DNA from 3 places in the Anoxybacillus sp. UARK-01 genome. Region 1 is predicted to be linked to each of the others. Evidence: riboswitches for the same ligand, from Rfam matches in the RefSeq annotation. Region 1 holds a riboswitch; each other region holds the start of a gene.

The links. A riboswitch is a leader RNA that binds a small molecule or an ion and turns the genes downstream of it on or off. The one in region 1 is predicted to bind S-adenosylmethionine.
Region 2: another riboswitch for S-adenosylmethionine. It lies ahead of mtnW (2,3-diketo-5-methylthiopentyl-1-phosphate enolase); the one in region 1 lies ahead of B6A27_RS05765 (methionine biosynthesis PLP-dependent protein).
Region 3: another riboswitch for S-adenosylmethionine. It lies ahead of B6A27_RS17070 (methionine ABC transporter ATP-binding protein); the one in region 1 lies ahead of B6A27_RS05765 (methionine biosynthesis PLP-dependent protein).

The regions. Positions count from the first base shown of each region.
Region 1 is NZ_NASY01000031.1:255,449-263,915, forward strand. It holds gene B6A27_RS05750 (sigma-54 interaction domain-containing protein) at 311-1,663, shown strand; gene B6A27_RS05755 (GntP family permease) at 2,124-3,443, shown strand; gene B6A27_RS05760 (3-hydroxybutyrate dehydrogenase) at 3,461-4,237, shown strand; SAM riboswitch class I at 4,309-4,416, shown strand; gene B6A27_RS05765 (methionine biosynthesis PLP-dependent protein) at 4,496-5,599, shown strand; gene metC (cystathionine beta-lyase) at 5,604-6,785, shown strand; gene B6A27_RS05775 (YeiH family protein) at 7,118-8,125, shown strand; gene B6A27_RS05780 (LysR family transcriptional regulator) at 8,228-8,467, opposite strand, start outside.
Region 2 is NZ_NASY01000057.1:25,664-32,537, reverse strand. It holds gene B6A27_RS17870 (amino acid permease) at 1-833, shown strand, start outside; gene B6A27_RS17865 (MarR family winged helix-turn-helix transcriptional regulator) at 976-1,419, opposite strand; gene B6A27_RS17860 (1,2-dihydroxy-3-keto-5-methylthiopentene dioxygenase) at 1,623-2,165, opposite strand; gene B6A27_RS17855 (methylthioribulose 1-phosphate dehydratase) at 2,195-2,827, opposite strand; gene B6A27_RS17850 (2-hydroxy-3-keto-5-methylthiopentenyl-1-phosphate phosphatase) at 2,824-3,483, opposite strand; gene mtnW (2,3-diketo-5-methylthiopentyl-1-phosphate enolase) at 3,495-4,718, opposite strand; SAM riboswitch class I at 4,781-4,888, opposite strand; gene B6A27_RS17840 (pyridoxal phosphate-dependent aminotransferase) at 4,970-6,160, opposite strand; gene B6A27_RS17835 (carbon-nitrogen family hydrolase) at 6,256-6,874, shown strand, end outside.
Region 3 is NZ_NASY01000055.1:15,113-23,579, reverse strand. It holds gene B6A27_RS17075 (O-acetylhomoserine aminocarboxypropyltransferase/cysteine synthase family protein) at 1-1,015, shown strand, start outside; SAM riboswitch class I at 1,451-1,558, shown strand; gene B6A27_RS17070 (methionine ABC transporter ATP-binding protein) at 1,643-2,668, shown strand; gene B6A27_RS17065 (methionine ABC transporter permease) at 2,661-3,326, shown strand; gene B6A27_RS17060 (MetQ/NlpA family ABC transporter substrate-binding protein) at 3,349-4,179, shown strand; gene B6A27_RS17055 (carboxymuconolactone decarboxylase family protein) at 4,399-4,761, shown strand; gene sufC (Fe-S cluster assembly ATPase SufC) at 4,954-5,733, shown strand; gene sufD (Fe-S cluster assembly protein SufD) at 5,752-7,062, shown strand; gene B6A27_RS17040 (cysteine desulfurase) at 7,062-8,282, shown strand; gene sufU (Fe-S cluster assembly sulfur transfer protein SufU) at 8,272-8,467, shown strand, end outside.

The DNA.
Region 1 (8,467 bases):
TGTAACATATTTTCGACAAAGTATGTCATGCTCAAGCATTTATATAGTGGCCGCTTCACAATGGGAACGATAGGGAATTCAGCAATCAAATGGTCTGAAAGCGGCGTTGCTCCGGCTTTTGTCCCCCAAAAAATGCGCTCGAACAACAGGATACTGACAGCTCCATCGATTATGTGGATCGCTTACCTGCTCATTTGAGTATGAATACGTCAAGTGAGAGCGATCGAGAAGGTGTTTGGCTGTCTTTGTCAAACTTATGATTACAAAAGCGGTTTTATGGGGACGGAAGGGGGAGCGACAGGTGGAGAATGTGATTTTTCAGCATCAAATTTTAGAGGCGGTCATTAATAACGCTTATGAATGGATTGTTGTGGTAGATGAGAAAGGGAACATTATTTATATGAATAAAAATTATTGTGAATTTTTGGAGAGGAAACAAGAAGAGGTAATCGGAAAGCATGTGACAGAGGTCATTGAAAATACGCGAATGCATATTGTAGTCAAGACAGGGAAAGAAGAGATCGCTGATTTGCACTACATTAAGGGAAATTATATGATTGCGAACCGCATTCCCATCGTGGTGGACGGAAGGGTTATTGGCGCGGTGGGTACGGTCATTTTTCGAGATACAAATGAATGGAAGCGAATGAATAGCCATATTAAAAGTTTATTGTTGCAGCTGCAAACCTATTTTCAAGAATGGACGGAAAACAATGGAGCGAAATATACACTGACGGATTTAATATCGTGTTCAAAGCAAATGGAAGAATTAAAGGAAAAAGTCAAACGAATTGCTGATAGCGATATTTCTGTGCTCATCCGCGGGGAAAGCGGCACCGGCAAAGAATTGTTCGCTCACAGCATCCATCAGCTCAGCAGCAGAAGCCAAAAACCGTTTGTTAAAGTCAATTGCGGCGCCATTCCTGAGCATTTATTGGAATCCGAGTTATTTGGTTATGAGGAAGGAGCCTTCACAGGCGCCAAAAAGGGCGGAAAGAAAGGCAAATTTCAGCTCGCTGACGGCGGCACCATTTTTCTTGACGAAATTGGCGATTTGCCATTGCATATGCAAGTCAAGCTGCTGCGTGTGCTGCAGGAAAAAGAAATGGAGCCGATCGGCTCGACAAAGACGGTAGCTGTCGATGTCCGCATCATTGCCGCTACCAATCGCCCATTAGAAAAAATGGTAGAGGAAAAACGATTTCGCGAAGATCTTTATTATCGAATTAATGTGATTCCATTTGTGATTCCGCCCCTGCGCGAACGGCCAGGGGATATCGAAATGCTCGCTTATCATTTTATGAAAAAAATCGCCAAGCGATCAGGGAAAAGAGTGAATGCAATCAGCGCAGAGGTCATGAAGCTGCTGCGACAGCATGTGTGGCCGGGGAATATTCGTGAATTAGAAAATGTCATGGAGGTGGCGGTTCATTTTGCCAATGGCGAAACGATTACAGTGGATGCCCTTCCGGAATATTTGAAAGCGAATTCATCTTATCAAATGAAAGGAAAAACACTAAAAGAACTGCTGGAGGAAACAGAAAAAGCAGCGATTCAACAAAGCCTGCAGCGCTGCGGCCGTGATAAACAAAAAGCCGCGAAAGAACTGGGCATCAGCAAATCAGCCATGTATGAAAAAATCAAAAAATACGGTTTATCATAATGTAAAGATTCCGCTTTTTCGGAAATCATTCCGGGAAAGCGGAATCTTTTCGTCATATTGGGATGTATGTCTTGTCCTTTTTAAGTAAGGTGCTGTTTAACTGCAAGCGCCATCGGCTCAGTCGCTCCGTCCCGCACTGCGGCGGCCATAGCCTCCTCGGCGGGCGCTTTGCGCTTTTCTAATTGCCGTGATTCAAATGCTGACGAAAAAGCTTCCAGAGGAACGGAATGGAAAGGACAGGAGGACCATTAAACGGTTTTCGTTTCATTCCTTTTTATTGGCATGTTTTTTGCAATAAAAAACAAGTGAACCACTCTAAAAAGGAGGGGAGAAAAGAAGGCGAGGTCAATTGGTGACGAGATGTCGATGGGGAAACGCATCGTTTTTACCTTTTTCTGCGTGAAGCTGTAAGCCGTTGACCGCTGTTGTGTTGGAGACAAACATAGGGGGTGCTGAGGAAATGTGGAGTATGATCGGTCTCATTGGGGGATTGGCTTTATTAATTTATTTGACCATGAGAGGGATGAATTTATTTATTGCCGCGCCGTTATGCGCCCTTTTGGTGGCGGTGCTGGGCGGATTGTCCCTTTTCCCGCAGCAGGTTGGCGAGGGGGAAGCCAGCTTTGTCGGAAATTATATGGCGGGATTTTCTAGTTTTATTCAATCGTGGTATTTAATGTTTTTACTTGGCGCCATTTTTGGAAAAGTCATGGAGGATAGCGGAGCGGCAGAAAGTGTAGCACAATGGATTGTCGCAAAGCTTGGCATGAAGCGGACGGTTTTGGCGGTTGTAATTGCCTGCGCCGTACTGACATACGGCGGTGTCAGCCTGTTTGTCGTAGCGTTTTCCGTTTATCCGATGGCTGTCAGTTTATTTAAACAAGCGAATTTGCCGCGGCGTTTTATTCCGGGGGCATTAGCGTTTGGGTCCGTGACGTTTTCGATGACATCAGCTGGTTCGCCGGAAATTCAAAACTGGATTCCCATTGAGTATTTAAAAACATCGCCGTATGCAGGTTGGGAAGTTAGCATCATTGTCTCCATTTTCATGGCGATTTTCGGGTATTGGTGGTTAAAGCGCATGGTGATGAAAGCGGTTGCAAAAGGAGAGAAATTTGTAGCAAAAGAGGGAGATCCACTGGACGGTACAAGGGAATTGCCGCCTCCTATTTTGGGGTTTATTCCGCTTCTTGTCGTGTTGGTGATTGCTTTTGTTTTCCATCATTCGTTGCAGCAATCGGCATTAATTGTGGCGCTTCTTGGCGGAGTCATTGCGGTATATGCTCTCAATCGCCGCTATTTCCAAAACTTTAGCGGGGCTGTTTCTGAGGGAACTTTAGGCGCATTGATCGCGCTTGGAAATACGGCGGCCGTCGTCGGGTTTGGCGGTGTGGCGAAAGCCGTTCCAGCGTTTACGGATGCCGTGCACGCGATTACCAGTATTCCAGGCAGTCCATTAATTGGCAGCGCTATCGCTGTCAGTGTCATCGCTGGCCTAACCGGCTCGTCATCAGGAGGTCAGGCTATTGCTCTTCCGTTGCTCGCTCCGCATTATTTGGATATGGGAGTCCATCCTGAAGCGCTGCATCGGGTGGTCGCGATTTCGTCAGGAGCTTTGGATTCTTTGCCGCATAATGGCTATGTCGTGACAACGATTCGAGCGATTTGCGGTGAAACGCACCGCGAGGCATATGGCGCGGTTGGGGCTTTAACGGTTATTGTACCTGCGCTTGGGACGATTCTTGCGATTATTCTTTTCTCATTAGGACTAGGGATATGAACGAGGAGGAATGAAAAATGGTAGACGATCAAGTATTGTTCATAACAGGAGCGGCGCAAGGAATCGGCTTTGAAATCGCCAAATGCTTTGCTGAGCATGGCACGAAAGTCGTTCTTAGTGATATCAATGAAAGGGCTGTCCAAAAAGCAGCCGAATCGTTATGTGCACAAGGCTGGGATGCATGGGGACTGAAGTGTGATGTAACAAAAGAAGAGGAAATCAAACAAATGGTGGCTCAAACCGTTGCTCGTTATGGCCGGATTGACATTTTAGTGAATAACGCTGGGCTGCAGCATGTGGCGCCGATTGAAGAATTTCCTTCCGAATCGTTTGAGAAACTGATTCTCGTCATGCTTATCGCGCCGTTTTTTGCGATAAAGCATGTATTCCCCATCATGAAGCAGCAGCGTTATGGCCGGATTATCAATATGGCCTCGATTAACGGTTTGGTCGGCTTTGCCGGCAAAGCGGCGTATAATAGCGCGAAACATGGGGTCATTGGCCTAACCAAAGTAGCTGCTCTAGAAGGAGCCGCTCATGGTATTACAGTGAACGCTTTATGCCCGGGATATGTCGATACGCCGCTTGTACGCAACCAGCTGGCCGATTTGGCCGCAACACGCCGCGTGCCGCTTGAGCATGTATTAGAGGAAGTCATTTATCCGCTTGTGCCGCAGCAGCGCCTGCTGTCAACGAAAGAAGTGGCCGATTATGCGCTCTTTTTAGCAAGCGAAAAAGCAAAGGGAATTACCGGGCAGGCCGTTGTGATCGATGGAGGATATACCGCGCAGTAAAAAAAAGCTTGCAAATTATCAGAAAATCATGTAAATTGATAGAAAATCAGAAAATTCCATATCGTCGTTCATTCTTATCAAGAGAAGCGGAGGGAACTGGCCCAGTGAAGCTTCAGCAACCAGCCGATATCGGTCAGGTGCTAAATCCAGCGAATTGGTTTCAATTCGAAAGATAAGAAGAAGCGCTTTTGTTGATCTGTAAAAGTCTTCTTCTTAAAGAAGGCTTTTTTTATTGGAGGAAAGGAAGGAGAAAAAAGGATGGAAAAAGTAGAAACCTTACTGGCGCAGATTGGCAACAGAAGCGAGAAGCTGACAGGAACCGTCAATCCGCCTGTCTATTTTTCCACCGCTTATCGCCATGAGGGAATTGGCCAATCAACAGGATTTGATTACATCCGTACCGGAAACCCGACGCGCAAAATTGTAGAAGAAGCCATTGCTAAGCTTGAAGGAGGAGATCAAGGGTATGCATTCAGTTCGGGAATGGCGGCGATTCAGACGGTGCTTTCCCTGTTTGAAAGCGGTGATGAATTTTTAGTGTCTGCCGATTTATATGGAGGAACGTATCGGCTATTTGAAAGAGGCTGGAGAAAGTACGGCTTAGCGTTTCATTATGTTGACTTTCGCGACATACAATTAGTGGAGAAATCGATTTCGAAAAACACAAAGGCGATTTTTTTAGAAACGCCGACAAACCCGCTTATGCAGGAGACAGACATCGACGAGGTGGCGAAACTGGCCAAACGCCACGGGCTGCTTTTGATTGTGGATAATACGTTTTATACGCCTGTGATCCAGCAGCCGATTCGCCACGGAGCGGATCTCGTCATCCATAGCGCAACAAAATATTTAGGAGGCCATAATGATGTGCTCGCTGGTCTCGTCGTCGCAAAGGGTGAGCCTCTTTGTCAACGGCTGGCCGAGTATCACAACGCAATCGGCGCGGTCCTGTCGCCATTTGATGCATGGCTGTTGATTCGCGGCATGAAAACACTGGCGCTGCGAATGAGGCAGCATGAAGAAAATGCGCGGAGAATCAGCGAATTTTTGGCATCACACGAAGCGGTCACGGATGTGCTGTATCCAGGAAGAGGAGGCATGCTGTCCTTTCGCCTGCGTGAAGAGCGGTGGGTCAACCGCTTTTTGCAAAGCTTAAATGTCATTACATTCGCTGAAAGCTTAGGAGGAGTTGAAAGCTTTATTACATACCCGGCGACGCAAACACATGCCGATATCCCTGAAGAGATTCGGATTGCCAATGGGGTATGCAACCGCTTATTGCGCTTTTCTGTAGGCATTGAGCATGTGGAGGATTTAATCGCTGATTTGTCGCAGGCCTTGGAAAATATGAAAGAGGTGTAGCGCAATGGAAAAATCATTTTCATTTCAAACCAACTTATTGCATAACAAATGGAAAGTGGATGAGCAGACAGGAGCGGTCAGCGTGCCCATTCAGCACGCTTCGACGTTCCATCAAGCGGATTTTGATGTGTTTGGAAAGTATGATTATAGCCGATCTGGAAATCCGACGCGCGAGGCGCTTGAAGAGACGATAGCGGAGCTGGAAGGAGGAATCCGCGGCTTTGCCTTCTCTTCGGGAATGGCGGCGATTTCGACCGCGTTTTTGCTGCTTTCCAAAGGGGATCATGTGCTCGTGACCGAAGATGTATACGGCGGAACGTACCGAATGATTACCGAGGTATTAAGCCGTTTTGGCATCGAGTACACGTTTGTCGATATGACGGATTTGCATGCAGTCGCTTCCCGCATCCGGCCAAATACAAAAGTGATTTATGTAGAAACCCCTTCCAACCCGCTATTAAAAATTACGGATATTTGCGGCATTGTGAAGCTGGCAAAAGCGAACGGTTGTTTAACCTTTTTAGACAATACGTTTATGACTCCGGCATTGCAGCGGCCGCTTGAGCTCGGCGTCGATGTTGTGTTGCATAGCGCGACAAAATTTTTATCAGGACATAGCGATGTGGTGGCCGGGTTAGCGGTTGTCAAAGATCGCGGGCTGGCTGAGCGGCTGTATAAGCTGCAAAATGCCTTTGGCGCCATATTGGGAGTGCAAGATGCTTGGCTCGTTCTGCGCGGCTTAAAAACCCTTCACGTCCGTTTACAGCAATCAAGTCAATCGGCGCTGAAAATCGCTTCGTTTTTAGCGAAGCACCCAAAGGTAGAGGAAGTGTATTATCCAGGACTTTCTTATCATCCGGGACATTCGGTACAACGGTACCAAGCAGAGGGATTTGGCGCGGTGCTTTCGTTTCGCTTAGCAGATGAAGCGGCCGTCCGTACGTTTGTCAAGCATGTCCAAATTCCGGTGTTTGCCGTCAGCTTAGGAGCGGTCGAATCGATCTTATCGTATCCGGCTAAAATGTCGCATGCGGCGATGCCAAAAGAGGAAAGAGAACGAAGAGGAATTACAGATGGCTTGCTGCGCTTAAGTGTCGGATTGGAGGCCGCAGAAGACTTGATTGCCGACTTTGAACGAGGATTGTCCTATGTCAGCGCGAAAGAAAGCTTGGCTCCATCATTCTAAAAGCCAACGTCCGCTTTTTCTTAGGATAAGAGCATGCGAGAAGGTAGCCTCTTTCAATTGAATATGGACCACCGCCTGTGGAAAATAGACCTTTCTAAACATGTGCTGTTGCATGAAGGAAGGTCTATTTTTTATTATTCGGCAGACGACCCATCGTTGTCACGACCGGAGACAAGCGCAGATGACGATTGTTATAAAATTTACTTATGGTATTTATTGAAAATTATTATTTCACTTATGAAAGAAACCGGGATATGCTGAAGAGGACCATTGGTCAGCGATCTGGACGATCCATTATAAAAAGAGGTGAAGCATCAATGAAAAACGACATCATGGCTGTTTTCAAGCAACCGTCTTCGGATCGCCGTTTGGCTTGGAGATGGATAGGAGGAGTTGCCTTTTCTTTTTTGTTTGCGGTGCTCGGCTTTGCGTTCGCATCCATTCCTGGCTTGGAGCATTTAGGGCCGCTCGCCTGTGCGATTGTGCTGGCCGTTATGTATCGTCACTTTTTTGGCTATCCGGAAGCGCTTCGGTCTGGAATTCAATTTGCCGCCAAACACTTATTAAGGATGGCGATCATTTTGTTTGGCTTCAAGCTGAATATGGCTGTTGTCATTCATCAAGGTTTAGGGCTTCTTCTTCGCGATGCGGCCGTCATCGTTTTTTCCATTTGGATGATGATGTCACTCGGCAAAATCGTCAAAGCGAACGCTTCTTTATCGCTGTTGCTTGGAATTGGAACAGGGGTGTGCGGGGCCGCTGCGATTGCCGCTGTGGCTCCGATTGTAGAGGCGAAGGAAGAAGATACGGCGATATCGGTAGGAATCATTGTGCTGGTTGGGACGGTTTTTTCATTGGCTTATACATTCATTCAGCCATTTCTGCCCGTTTCTCATAAGCATTACGGAATTTGGTGCGGAATCAGCTTGCACGAAATGGCGCATGTGGCGCTAGCCGGTGCGGCGGCCGGACAGGATGCATTAGCTTTTGCATTGCTGGCGAAGCTGGGGAGGGTTCTATTGCTTCTACCGCTCAGCTTGTTATGTATGTATTGGATGAAGCGAAAAAAGAAGAACGCTGACACGAAGGAAAAGAAAATCGAATTTCCTTGGTTTTTACTCGGTTTTATGCTGTTGAGCTTATTTGGCAGCGTCGTTTCTATCCCGAAGCCGCTTTTGAACAGCCTCTCTTCTTTGACTTCTTTTATGCTGACAGCGGCGATGGTAGGCCTCGGCTTAAATGTCAGCCTTCGCGATCTGCGGACAAAAGCGTTGCGCCCGTTGGCTGCAATATGTATCACATCGATTTTGCTATCCTTCCTCTCTTTTTTTGTCGTTTAGCCCATATATAGTTGAGAGGATGGAGCTTATAGCGGAGCGGATTGGCAAGCAGCCGCTCCATATTTTTTCGTTCGAAGGAATGGGCGGGATGTCCTTCTATGATCACCCGCCCAAAAAGCTTTTGGTTGCGCCCTGCTCCCGCAAAATATCGATAAACACTTCCATCGCTTTTGTGTAAAACGGCGTCTTTTGCGTAATAAAGGAGAATTGGCGCACAAAAGGTGCATCATCTATATGGATTTGCCGCAAAGAACCAAGCGCCAATTCCTTTCTCACCGTCCATTGTGAAAGAAAGGTAATTCCCAACCCTGCTTCTACCGCTTCTTTGATTAACTGGGTACT
Region 2 (6,874 bases), on a different contig from region 1:
GCTCTGTTGTCGCTCCGCGTTACGATGAAGCAGGCCATGCCGTTAGCCTGTTCGGACAAGTGAACAGCGCGGCTATTGCGACATTATGGGCATTTGTCGGAGTGGAATCTGCGATTGTGTTCGCTTCACGTGCACGCAAGCAAACAGATGTCAAACGGGCAACCATTCTTGGTTTGCTGATTGCTCTCATCATTTACATTGGCATAAGTGTGCTTGTAATGGGCTTGCTGCCGCAAAAACAGTTGATTCATTCAGAGAAGCCTTTAGTGGATGCGATTCAAACCATTTTAGGGCCAAGCGGCGCATACATCTTAGCTGGACTTGGCCTTATCAGCCTTCTTGGCTCGACGCTCGGCTGGGTGCTGCTAAGCGCGGAGGTTCCGTATCAAGCCGCGAAGCAAGGTTTGTTTATCCCTTCTTTCTTAAAAGAAAACAAAAAAGGAATGCCGAAATTCGCTTTAATTTTATCAAATGGATTAGCGCAAATTTTCATTTTCTCAACGATCTCTCATTCGATGTCAGCTGCCTTTGATTTTGTCATTTATATTGCGACACTCGCTTATCTTGTTCCTTACTTTATCGCTTCTGTCTTTCAGCTCAAACTCACATGGACAGGAGAGACATATAAAACCAATACAAAGCAGCGAATCACGGATGGAGTCATTGCAGCACTGGCCACTATTTATTCCATCTGGGTCATTATCGCGGGAACATCTGACATCAAAACCTTCATGCTTGGCATTGTGTTGCTCGCAAGCGGCATCATTTTTTATCCGCTTGTGAAAAAAGCAGCAGAAAAAGAAGAAAACGCGAAAAAAAGACTGTCAGCTTGATCCAAAAGAGAGGGGGTTCTCCCTCTCTTTCTTTTATCTATAGTCTCTCCTCTCTCTTTATCAAAAAAGAACGCGCGCCCGCCACCCATTATAAAAAAGCGCCAGCGAACCTTTGATCCGCTGGCGCTTTCACCATCTGTACTTATTGCTGTTTCGCACCGTATCCCATTTTTTTCAATAACTCAATAACCTGTTCTTTCTCTTCAATCGTTAATCCGGAAAGTGTTTCATGGATCGTTTGTTCATGCTCCGGAAATACCTTTTCAATAAAAGCTTTTCCCTTATCCGTAATCGAAGCATAAGTTACACGGCGGTCCTTTTCACATGCTTTGCGCATAATCAGCCCTTTTTGCTCTAATTTATCGACAACATATGTGATGCTGCCGCTTGCCAGTAAAATTTTCCCGCCAATTTGCTGCAATGGCTGATCCCCCTTATGATATAGCAATTCCAACACAGCGAACTCCGTAGGGTTCACGCCGAACGACTGAATGGATTTATTTACTTGATCATTAACAGCACGGTACGCTCTTGACAGCACAATAAATAGCTTTAATGATTGCAAAATTTCCTCTCTATCCGCCACTTGTCATCAAATCCTTTATCGGTCGAATTCGAAGCCATTGTAGCGAAAAATCCTCTCTTTGTCAATGAAACGCCCCGATCTACACCGTCCATTTCGCACGTTCTTCTGCCATTCGTTTCAGTGCTAGAAAGCTGCTCGACGAATAGATTCGATTACATCCATCAAAAAGCGCAAGAATCGCTTAAGATTCCTGCGCTTGTTGGTTATTGAACAGCTTCTTCTTTTTCCTCATAAGGATGGGCAACCCAGCCAGATGGATCAATAAACAAACGAACAGCTACCACTTGGCGGTCTTCCATTAATGTGAAGAAATGCGGATTTCCTTCTGGCACGGAAATGACATCGCCAGCTTCCAGCTGCACTTCAAAATATCCTGTTTGTTCGTCGCCTTTAATAATGAAAATGCCGTGACCCGCGACGATGGCGCGCACTTCATCCTCCGTATGAATATGCACTTGTTCAAATTTCTTCAATAACTCCTCTAAATTCGGAGTCGCATCTGATAAAGCGACAACATCCCACGCTTTATAGCCTCTTCTTGTTGCTAAATCCTCAATATCATCTTTAAAAACCCCTAAAATTTCCTCTTTTTCTTCGTCACTCAAAACAAACTTTTCTTTTAAGTGATTTGGCAGCTTGCTAATCTCCCAATGTTCATACAGAACGCCTTGCTTTTCTAGAAAGCTCCCTACATTCTCATGACCTTTGATCCATTCACCTGTGTTTCTAATTTTAATAACTGCCATTTTTCATCCCTCCATTATCATTTTAAAATCTATGAAGTGAATACTTTGTGACCTTTTAGCATAAGCAGCTTAACATGATAGCTAAACAAAAACTCGCACGCTTCTAAAAACTTTTTCGCTTCAAAGGAGCTTTTTCCCCATACGGTAATACCGTGGTTGCGAATCAGCACCGCTCCGCTATCTGCCGAGACGTGCTGCGAAAACTCAGAGGCAAGCGTCGGAATGTGCGCATGATTCCGAATAATCGGAATGCGGAAAACCGCATCTTCCTCCCAAAGACCAAACGCTTTAATCATTTCTTGGCCGGTAAAAATGACTTCCCCATCATCCCCGTACAGTTCAGAGACGACATTATTATCAATCGTATGAACATGAAGCACGCAGCCAGCGTTCGTTTTATTATAAATTTCCACATGCAGCAAGGTTTCAGCCGATGGCTTTAAATGGGTCGACTCAGCCGGATTGCCCAAAGCGTCGACAAGAAGAAAATCATCATTTGTTTGTTTTCGTTTATCTTTTCCGCTGGCCGTAACGAAAAAGGTTAGCGGCTGATCAGCCACCTTGATCGATAGATTCCCGCTTGTTCCCAAAAACCAATCGCGGGAAGCCAGTTCTGCTTTGACATCAGCAAGCTCTTCCCATTTCTTCAATAAATCGCTCATGCGCTCACCTCCATCCTTTTCAAAGATTCAATGACATCAAAGAACGTCGTAAACGGCGTATGGGTCAGGTCCAGCTCCGCACATTTTTGCAACAGAAAATCACGGGCAATCACGTGATCGGCAAGCTGGGCGACCGCTAAATCTGTCACGGAATCACCAATGACGATCTTCGTTGCCTCTGGTGTTGCTAGCTTTCTTAACAACGACGGCTTGCAGCAGCCGCAGCCATTACGGCAATGGTCATCACACGCATACGGCCATGTAATGCGAATCGTTTCCCCGCTAAAGTCCGAACCATTGCAAAAAATCGCGTCTTTTTCAATAAGTCCCTCTAAAAGCGGATAAACGAAAAAATCGATTCCGCCGCTAACGACATAGAGCGGAATGCCTCGCTCCTTTGTAAAGGAGACAAATTCACGAAAACCATCGCGAATTTGGGCAGTGCCTAAAATAAAACTCGTAATCTCTTCTTTTAGCCGGGAAGGAAGAAGCGAAAACATCGCTCCGACGCCAGCTTGAACAGAGCAGCGCTGCGCGAGCACATCCTCTTTGATGCTTTCCCATTGCGGCGGAGCAAATTGCTTCATAATCGCTATAATGTTGTCATTATTTGTAATCGTGCCATCGAAATCGCAAAAAATTATCGGTTTCGTCATACTTTCACCTCTTAAGTGCCCCATAAAGCAATGGCTTTTTGCAATGAATGGTTTTCTTTTGCCGCCTCACTTAAAGGCTTTCCAGCTAATACTGCCGCGATTGCGGCGCTAAATGCCTTTCCTCCTCCTGCCGCTCCCTCTGGATGTCCATGCACCCCGCCTCCTGCATTAATGACGCTGTCGATGCCAAAATCGCGGATAAGGAGCGGAACCAGTCCTGGATGAATGCCGGCAGACGGAACAGGAAACGTTTGTACAAATACATCTTCCTTCGTTAATTCATGGGCAATGCCACTTGCGTCTTCCTTGGCCAGAGCAACGTTTCCATATGGAGACGGGAACAAGGAAAAATCCGCCCCTGCCATGCGAACGAGCTTGCCAAGCAACAAAGGATGGCTTACACCGTAAAATTCCGACGGAGTCAACGCCCCGCTAAACGCCGGATGCGCCATAATCGGAATGGAAATCTCCTCATCCTCCCGCAATCCTTGCAATACGTCCAGTCCATACGCGAACACGTTGAACAGCAGCAAATCAGCGCCAAGCTCCACCGCTCGCTTCGCTTTCTCTTTTAACTCAAACGTTTTTCCCGAAAGATTCACCGCATAAAGCGTTCTATGCCCTGTCTCTTCATATACGTGCTGCAAGACTTTTTTTCCTGCCGCAATTCGCTTTTCGAATGGCGCCTGTTCATTTTCAAATAAAATTTCATCATCCTTGACAAGATCTACGCCTCCAAGCGCCTGCTGTCTCAGTTGCTCGGATAAATAGGACAAATCGCGCCCGATCACACCTTTAAAAATGCTCATTAACAGCGGGCGGTCATAAACATCCAGCTTTGCGCGAATTCCCTTAATGCCAAAGCGAGGACCAGGAAATGCTTTCTTTAGATCATCAGAAAACTCTAAATCTATCAGCTTAATCGTGCCATCTAATGACAATTTCCCAAACACCGTCGTCAAAACAGCGGGCAAATCGACGCTGAAGTTGGCGCTTGGGTAAGCGATCTTGACCATTCCCCGCTTCAAGCGTTTTCCGAAATATTGATTGGCACGTTCGCTTTCTTCAAGCGGTTGCACATGCACAACCGTTCCTTTATGTTTACGCAGTTGTTCTTTTTCCAAAAACGGCAATTCGGTCCATGAACCGATCGTTAAGCCAAGCGCGATTTTCTCCGCCTTTTTCTCCAAATCAGCCTCATCATAAAGCAGATACGTGGCGATGACTTGGCTCATTCTCATCCCTCCAATTCCAATAAAAAAACCTCTTCCATAAGAAGAGGCTTTGGTTTCAACTCTTCTTATCTCTCAGCGTAATGCTGCAAGAATTAGCACCGTGCTTAACGTTGGTTAAGTCGGTTGCCGGGCTTCATTGGGCTCGTCCCTCCACCTGCTCTTGATAAGAATGACAGCTTCTATTCATTTTTTTGAAATTTTCATTTTGCAAATTTAATTCGAATTATGACAGGGATCATGCAGATTGTCAATTATTTTTTTACCGCTTGCTGAAAAAGATTGAGCTTAGCGATGCGCCGTGCCGCTTCTGTCAAGCGTTCTTCGCTTGTCAACAGCCCGACGCGCACATATCCTTCCCCGTGCTCGCCAAATCCAATCCCAGGCGCCACCACAACATGCGCTTGCTCAAGCAATAAATCAGCAAAGCGCTCCGAAGTCCAGCCCTTTGGTACCGGCAGCCAAGCAAAAAAGGAGCCGGCTGGAGCACTTACGTTCCAACCAATTTCCTGTAAAGCTCCAATGAACGCATTGCGCCGTGATTCATACAACGCTACCAACTCCGTCACGCATTGCTGTGACTCAAGCAGCGCAACCGCTGCCGCTTCCTGAATCGCACCAAACAAGCTGACATATAAATGGTCTTGCAAAAGATTGATCGCAGCAATCACACTTTCATTGCCAATCGCAAAACCTACGCGCCAGCCAGCCATATTATACGTTTTGGAAAATGTATAAATTTCAATACCGACATCCTTGGCTCCTTCCGCCTGCAAAAAGCTGATCGGTTTTTGCCCGTCAAATCCAATCGCACCATAAGCAAAGTCATGGACAACGCAAATTCCATGCTTTTGTGCAAACGAAACGGTCTCTTGAAAAAACGAGTCTGTCGCTACAGCTCCCGTCGGGTTATTTGGATAATTTAAAAACATCAGCTTGGCTTTCTCAACCACCTTTTCATCCAATTGACGATAATCAGGCAAAAAGCCGTTTTCGCTATAAAGCGGCATCATTTCCATTTTTGCACGCGCTAATGCCACTCCCGACCAATAATCAGGGTATCCGGGATCCGGCACAAGCACAACATCGCCCGGATTTAATAAGCACTGCGGAATTTCCACAAGCCCTGCCTTTCCACCGAATAAGACAGCTACCTCTCTCTCAGGATCAACCGTAACGCCATATTCGCGCTGATAGAAAGCAGCCACCGCCTCTTTTAAAAACGAATAGCCACGAAACGGAGAATACTTATGGTATTTTGGATTAGCCGCCGCTTTTTGCAGCGCTTCTACGATATGCGGAGGCGTCGGTTGATCAGGATTTCCTTGACCAAGATTAATTACATCATGTCCTTGAGCCACCACTTTTCCTACTTTGTCGACAAGCGAAGCAAAAAACTGCTTCGGAAGACTTTGCAACAACTCGGATTGGACAAATGATTTCAATTGCTTCACCTACTCAAAAAATTCTTGAAATTCTAGTCAAACATCATATATCGTAAAAATTAAATTGTAAAGACATTTTTTTGGGGTGAATGATTATGACATTAAAAATTGCTTGTCTTCAGCTCGATATTGCTTTCGGAAATCCTGCGGAAAATAAACGCCGCGTTCAACAAGAGATCGAAAAAGTTTGTCAAAGCTCTGTTGACGTCATCGTCCTTCCTGAACTATGGACAACCGGATACGATCTCGCACGCCTTGACGACATTGCTGATGAGAATGGCGCTGATACCAAATCGTTTATTAGCAAGCTCGCACGCCTGCACAACGTCTGTATTGTTGCTGGCTCCATTGCCAAAAAAACCGCTGCCGGCATCACCAATACCATGTACATTGTCAATCGAGACGGCGACATTGTAGGAGAATACAGCAAACTCCATCTCTTTCAGCTCATGGATGAGCATTTGTATTTACAATCCGGTGAATCGAGCGGCTTATTTACCTTGGAGCAAACGTTGTGCGCGGGAGTCATTTGCTATGACATTCGCTTCCCTGAATGGATTCGCGCCCATACAATCCAAGGCGCAGAGTTATTGTTTGTGGTCGCCGAATGGCCACAGCCCCGCCTTGAACATTGGCGAACCCTTTTGCAAGCGCGCGCGATTGAAAATCAATGCTATGTAATCGCCTGCAATCGTGCTGGAAAAGATCCGAACA
Region 3 (8,467 bases), on a different contig from region 1:
GCAAGCAGGAGACGAGATTGTGTCAGCTTCAACGCTATATGGAGGTACCTATAACCTCTTTGCCACTACCCTTCCGAAATATGGGATTACAACGCATTTTGTTGATCCCGCTAATCCGGAAAATTTTCGTGCTGCCATTACGCCAAAAACGAAAGCGATCTTTGCAGAAACGATTGGTAATCCAAGTTTGCACGTACTAGATATTGAAGCGGTAGCCAACATTGCGCATGAAGCGGGTATTCCTCTCATTATTGATAATACGTTTGCCACTCCATATCTATGCCGTCCGATTGAGTATGGGGCGGATATCGTTGTTCATTCAGCTACTAAATGGCTGCTTGGAAACGGTACAACGCTTGGCGGCATTATTATAGACGGAGGAAAGTTTAATTGGGATTCTCCTAAATTTCCGGGATTTACAACTCCGGATCCAAGCTATCACAATCTTGTGTATGCAGAAGCTTTAGGTCCGGCTGCTTATATCATTAAGGCTCGTGTGCAATTGCTGCGGGATCTTGGACCAGCGATTAGCCCATTTAATGCGTTTCAATTTAATTTAGGGCTTGAGACGCTTCATGTACGCATGAAAGAGCATATTGCTAACACGCGTCGGATTGTAGACTATTTAGATCGCCATCCGGCAGTAGAATGGGTGCTGTATCCTGGACACGAAAAGCATCCAGCCAAGAATTTGGCCGAAAAATATTTGCCGAAAGGAGCGGGAGCCGTTGTGGTGTTCGGCATTAAAGGAGGAAGAGAAGCGGGAGCGGCTCTCATTAACAACGTGAAGCTTTGGTCGCACTTGGCCAATGTAGGAGACGCCAAAAGCTTAATTATTCATCCAGCCAGCACCACGCATCAGCAGTTGAGCCCAGAAGATTTGCAGGCCTCGGGAGTTACGGAAGATTTGATTCGTCTATCGGTCGGCATCGAAAATGTCGAAGACTTAATTGAGGATTTAGAGCAAGCCATCGCCATTGCCACAGGAATTCGTTCGCTGTATTCAGAGGTGTAGAAAATAGCCGTCAACAATTGAATCGGTCATGAAGTCCATTCATATTGATAAAACAATAGTTTCAACGAGAGGTTAGAACATATTAAAAACAGGCGTGGTGATGATCCAATAAAAACCGATTAACGCCGCCCGATTCCTCGTTTTTCCGTCATAATCTGTAAACCCTTTGCTTGTCCACTGTCAGCATGTCTTTGTCAAACAACGAACGCTTTGTGGGCAAGATGGGCCCGCTGGCGCTTTTGCTCGAGGGAGATGCCGAAAAGGTTGTGTTAAGCCAGAGCATTTTGAATGGATCATCGGCGCTTGTGTATTGATTCTATGATTAGGAATTATTTTTCTGTTGACACCTTCCTTTATAGAATGATAGAATCACTTTTGTAATTTGTATAATTCTTAGATGAATTAAAGCATTAACTGAATAAAGGAGCGTTGCTGCTCTTATCAAGAGAGGTGGAGGGATGTGCCCTATGAAACCCGGCAACCGTCAGCATTCGACTGAAATGGTGCCAATTCACACAAAGCGTTCGCTTTGAGAGATAAGAGACAGAAATGGGAGATATTAAAACCTTTCTGTTCTCTTGAGCAGAAAGGTTTTTTAGTTGCTGGAACAAGGAAGGTGAATCGCGTTTGATTACGCTAGAAAATGTAACAAAAGTATATTCGTCAAGCCAGGGAGCGGTAACAGCTGTCAATGATGTAAATTTGCACATTAAAGAAGGGGAGATTTTTGGCATTATTGGATATAGCGGTGCTGGAAAAAGCTCGCTGATCCGTCTTTTAAATGGCTTGGAAAAGCCTACAAATGGAAGAGTGATGGTTGCCGGTCAAGACATCGCAAGTATTAAAGGAAGAGAATTGCGCAAGGCGCGGCAAGAAATCGGAATGATTTTTCAGCATTTTAATTTGCTTTGGTCAAGGACGGTCCGAGACAATATTGCGTTTCCCTTAGAGATTGCTGGAGTTCCAAAGGAACAGCGGTTAAAGCGGGCGGATGAACTCATTCATCTTGTGGGTCTGCACGGAAGAGAAAATACCTATCCATCGCAGCTCAGCGGGGGGCAAAAGCAGCGTGTCGGTATTGCGCGGGCGCTCGCGAACAACCCGAAGGTGCTGTTATGCGACGAAGCGACTTCTGCTTTGGATCCGCAAACGACAGATTCGATTCTTGAGCTTTTAGTTGATATTAATCAGCGCCTCGGATTGACTATTGTATTAATTACTCATGAAATGCATGTAATCCGTAAAATATGTGATCGTGTGGCGGTAATGGAAAACGGAAAGATTGTCGAAGAAGGAAAGGTATTGGATGTATTTCAAAATCCGCAACAGATGATAACGAAACGGTTTGTTCAACAGATTACGGAACCTGAAGAAACGAAAGGGACGATTGCTCATTTGTTCAACCAATATCCTAACGGCAAAGTTGTCCAGCTTACTTTTGCTGGCCATGCGACTGAACGGCCGCTCATCGCAGAACTGATCCGAAATTTTGAAATAACCATTAATATTTTGCAAGGGAAGATTTCACAAACCCATCAGGGCTCGTATGGAGTGCTGTTTGTTCATATGAGTGGAACGGATGAGGAAGTAGCCAGAGCGCTTGACTACATTCGTCAGCAACAAGTCGGTGTGGAGGTGATGACGAATGAGTAGCATGTTTCCTAACGTTCAGTGGGAATCGATTTGGGCGGCAGCGTCGGAAACGCTGTATATGACAGGAGTTGCCGTGGCGTTTACATTTGTATTTGGACTCATTCTAGGATTGTTGCTGTTTTTAACATCCAAAGATAATATTTGGGAAAACAAAGCCATTCATACAATCGTTTCTGCTTTTGTTAATATTTTTCGTTCTATCCCATTTATTATTTTAATTATTCTGCTTATTCCTTTTACAAAGATGCTAGTCGGTACGATTCTTGGGGCAAACGCGGCCTTGCCGGCGTTGATTATTGGCGCTGCTCCATTTTATGCGCGCATGGTGGAGATCGCTTTGCGTGAAATTGACAAAGGTGTGATTGAAGCGGCGAAAGCCATGGGAGCGACAACGGCGACAATCATCTGGAAGGTATTGATTCCTGAATCGCTGCCGGCTCTTGTCTCAGGGATCACCGTAACCGCTATTGCGTTAGTTGGCTATACGGCGATGGCGGGAGTAGTGGGCGCTGGTGGCCTTGGGAATCTTGCTTATTTAGAAGGGTTCCAACGCAGTCATAACGATGTGACCTTTGTTGCTACAGTGCTCATTTTAATCATTGTATTTGCCATTCAGCTTATCGGTGACTTTGTCACTTCCAAAATAGATAAGAGATAACAATATAAAGGAGGAAAAACAGATGAAAAAATGGTGGGGTGCATTATTAGCGGTAGTGCTTGTGCTCGCGTTGGCGGCATGCGGCGGCAAAGACGGCGCACAAGGAGACCAAGAGAAAAAGGAATTAGTAGTAGGCGCATCGAATGTGCCGCATGCTGAGATTTTAGAAAAAGCGAAGCCAATTCTTAAAGAAAAAGGCGTCAACTTAAAGATTGTCACATTCCAGGATTATATTTTGCCGAATAAGGCGTTAGAGAATAAAGAAATCGACGCTAACTATTTCCAGCACATTCCTTACTTAGAGGCACAAATGAAAGAAAACGGCTATGATTTTGTCAATGCTGGCGGTATTCATATTGAACCAATCGGAATTTATTCTAAAAAATACAAAAGCCTTGAGGAGCTTCCAGAGGGAGCCACCATTATTATGAGCAACTCTGTCGCTGATCACGGGCGTATTTTGTCCATGCTTCAAGAGAAAGGACTTATTAAATTAAAAGACGGCATTGATAAAACAAAAGCCACGGTTAAGGATATTGTAGAAAATCCGAAGAAGTTAAAATTTAAAACCGATGTTGATGCCGGTTTGCTGCCACAAGTTTACCAAAACAATGAGGGCGATGCGGTCGTGATTAACGCCAACTACGCTTTAGATGCCGGATTGGATCCTGCGAAAGATCCAATTGCTGTCGAGTCGCCAAAAAACAATCCATATGTGAATATTATTGCGGTACGTAAAGGCGATGAGAATCGCAAAGACATTAAAACGCTTGTCGAAGTGCTTCAATCCAAAGAAATTCAAGATTTCATCAAAAAAGAATACAAAGGTGCTGTCATTCCAGCAACTGAGTAATACTATAAAGAAAGCGGAAGCTTCATAGCGGAGCTTCCGCTTTTTAATGTTCTCTTACTTTTGGTGTAATCAGCATGAGAAACCACGGGGCTTGATGATTATGCAACCATTTCTTCCAGATCGTTCAAGCCGATTTTTCTTTTCGATTCAGTTATATGATCTTCCCATTTTAGTCAATAATATAACCGCAGTTCTTATGATTTTGAAAGGAGCTTGAGGATGAATCAACCAACACATTCTTCAACAGAAGCGGCATTGCAGCATTATAAAGAAGGATTGGGCGCCTTCACACAGAAAATCCCCGCAGTGGCAGAGAAATTTAATGCCTTTACTAAAGCATGCTTTCAGAAGGGAGCTTTGTCGCAAAAAGAAAAGCAATTGATCGCTCTCGGGATTAGCCTAGCTACACAAGATGAATATTGTACGATTTATCATACGAAAGGCTGTATCGATCAAGGGGCGACAGAACAGGAAATCTTGGAAGCTTGCAGCGTTGCGGTAGCGTTTGCGGGAGGCGCAGCGATGAGCCAAGCGGTGACGCTTGTTCAAGAATGCATTGCCGAATTGACGACAAAACATTAGTGCAAAAGCCTCCAGAATAGGAGGCTTTTTTGATATGTTTACTTATTAAACTTTTTTATTTAAAAAGTATACTAATGGAGTTAAATGGTTGCTAATACCTTTCATTTGTTATAAGATTGTAATGAGAATAAAATGAGAATCACAATAACGATGAGATACACAAACTTCTTTTAGAAAATTGGAGGTATTTTTATGGCGGTATTGACAATCAAAGATCTTCACGTATCAGTGGAGGGGAAAGAAATTTTAAAGGGTGTAAATTTGGAGGTAAAAGGCGGAGAAATTCATGCCATTATGGGGCCGAACGGAACGGGAAAATCAACGCTATCTTCCGCAATTATGGGCCATCCAAAATATGAAGTAACAAAAGGAAGCATTACACTAGATGGACAAGACGTTCTTGAAATGGAAGTAGATGAGCGCGCGCGCGCCGGTTTATTTTTAGCTATGCAATATCCAAGCGAGATTAGCGGTGTGACGAATGCCGATTTCCTTCGTTCTGCCATTAATGCTCGTCTTGGAGAAGGGAACGAAATTTCGTTAATGAAGTTCATTCGCAAATTAGATGAAAAAATGGAGTTCCTTGAAATGAACTCTGATATGGCTCATCGTTACTTAAATGAAGGATTTTCCGGTGGAGAGAAAAAACGCAATGAAATTCTTCAGCTTATGATGCTAGAGCCGAAAATTGCGATTTTAGACGAGATCGACTCGGGTCTTGATATTGATGCTTTAAAAATCGTTTCAAAAGGTGTTAATGAAATGCGCAGCAGCGATTTTGGCTGTTTAATTATCACTCACTATCAACGATTGCTTAATTACATTACGCCAGATTATGTGCATGTGATGATGCAAGGACGCATTGTGAAATCCGGCGGTCCAGAATTAGCGCAGCGCTTAGAAGCTGAAGGATATGACTGGATCAAAAAAGAATTGGGCATTGAAGATGAAATGATTGAGCAAGAAGCGTAAGCGTTAGGAGGATTATTTATGGCAATCGAAACGAAACTACCATTCGATCAACAGTATGTGCGCACTTTTTCTGAAGGGCGCGGAGAACCAAGCTGGCTTTTAGATCTTCGCTTACAAGCTCTTGCCAAAGCAGAAGAGTTGTCATTGCCAAAGCCAGATAAAACAAAGATTGATAAATGGAATTTTACCGAGATCACACAACATTTTGTACAAAGTGCGCCGTTTGCATCTCTAGAAGAACTTCCGGAATCAGTAAAAACACTTGTTGATGCAGGCGAAGAAGCAAAAAATTTATACATTCAACGCGACCAGACACCAGCATATGTTTCATTATCGGATGACTTAAAGAAGCAAGGAGTTATTTTTACGGATATTTTCACGGCTGTGCGTGAACATGGAGAGCTTGTGAAAAAATATTTTATGCAGGATGGAGTCAAAATCGATGAGCACCGCTTGACGGCTCTTCATGCAGCGCTTCTCAATGGCGGCGTTTTTGTATATGTTCCTAAAAATGTGGAAATCAATACCCCGCTTCAAGCTGTTTATATTCATGAAACACAGGATGCGGCACTGTTTAATCACGTGATTGTCGTAGCGGAAGCGAATAGTAAACTTGCCTATGTTGAAAACTATGTTTCCATCCATGAAAATGCGAATGCAGTGGTTAATATTGTCGCTGAAGTATTTGCCCATGAAAATGCTCAAGTGATTTTTGCAGCGGTTGACCATTTGGCAAAGGGAACGACCACATATGTCAATCGCCGCGGGATCGCAGGACGCAATGGCCGCATTGAGTGGGCATTAGGATTGATGAATGATGGAAATACCGTTTCTGAAAATATTACGCGATTAATCGGCGACGGTTCTTATGGCGACACAAAAACCGTGGTGGTTGGACGCGGCGAGCAAACGCAAAACTTCACGACAAGCGTTGTGCATTACGGCAAGAATACAGAAGGCCGCATTTTAAAGCACGGCGTCATGAAGGATAGCGCGACTTCCATTTTTAATGGTATTGGCAAAATTGAGCACGGTGCTGCGAAATCAAATGCTGAGCAAGAATCGCGTGTGCTTATGCTCAGCGACAAAGCGCGCGGCGACGCCAATCCGATCCTTTTAATTGATGAAGATGATGTAATAGCGGGCCATGCTGCTTCTGTTGGACGGGTGGATCCCATTCAGCTTTATTATTTAATGAGCCGAGGTATTCCAAAGGTGGAGGCAGAGCGTTTAATTATTCATGGATTCTTAGCACCTGTTGTCAAAGAAATCCCGCTGGAGAACGTGAAAAAGCAACTTATTGAAATCATTGAAAGGAAAGTTAAATAATGAACGTAAAAGAGGTTCGTCAGCTGTTTCCAATTTTAGACCAAGAAGTTAATGGGAAGCCATTAGTGTATCTTGACAGCGCAGCTACTTCTCAGAAGCCTCTTCCGGTAATTGAAGCGCTTAATCAATATTATCGCGGATATAACTCAAACGTTCATCGCGGCGTGCACACGCTTGGAACGAAAGCGACGGATGCGTATGAAGGAGCGCGTGAAAAAGTACGCAAATTTATTAATGCAAAATCAACACAGGAAATTATATTTACACGCGGGACGACGACCGCATTAAATACCGTGGCGGCGAGTTACGGACGCGCCAATCTGCGCGAAGGAGACGAAATTGTCATCACGTATATGGAACATCATAGCAATATCATTCCTTGGCAGCAGGTGGCTAAATATACAGGCGCTACGTTGAAATATATTCCGCTTCAAGAAGACGGATCCATCAGTCTAGAAGATGTTGAAAAAACGGTGACGCCGAATACAAAAATTGTTTCTGTTATGCAAGTATCGAACGTTTTAGGTGCGATAAATCCAATTAAGCAAATTGCGCAAATTGCTCATCAAAATGGTGCTGTCATGGTTGTGGATGCTGCACAAAGCGCACCGCATATGAAAGTCGATGTGCAAGATTTGGATTGTGATTTTCTTGCATTTTCTGGGCATAAGATGTGCGGTCCGACAGGCATTGGCGTATTATATGGTAAACGTTCGCTTTTGGAGCAAATGGAACCCGTTGAGTTCGGCGGAGAAATGATTGACTTTGTCGGTTTGTATGAATCGACATGGAAGGAACTCCCGTGGAAATTCGAAGGGGGAACGCCGATTATTGCTGGTGCGATTGGGCTAGGAGCCGCTATTGATTTTCTTGAGCAAATCGGTTTAGAAAATATCATGGCTTATGAACACCAATTGGCGCAATACGCGCTAGAGCAGCTTTCCGCTATTGGAGGCTTGACGATCTATGGACCAAAGGAACGTGCAGGTCTTGTCACATTCAATATCGACAATGTTCATCCTCATGATGTGGCCACGGTGCTTGATGCGGAAGGAATTGCCGTCCGTGCCGGACATCATTGCGCGCAGCCTTTAATGAAATGGCTCCATGTTTCCGCGACTGCGCGAGCAAGCTTTTATTTATATAATACCGAGGAAGACATTGATCGGTTAGTAGCGGCATTAAAGAAAACGAAGGAGTATTTCAGCCATGTCTTTTAATAACCCTTTAGATACATTGTATCGCCAAGTCATCATGGATCATTACAAAAATCCGAGAAACCGCGGCGTGCTTGAGGGCGAAAATATTGATATTAATATGAACAATCCGACATGCGGCGATCGTGTCCATTTAACGATGAAGGTAGAAGACGGAAAGGTGATGGATGCGAAATTTGAAGGGGAAG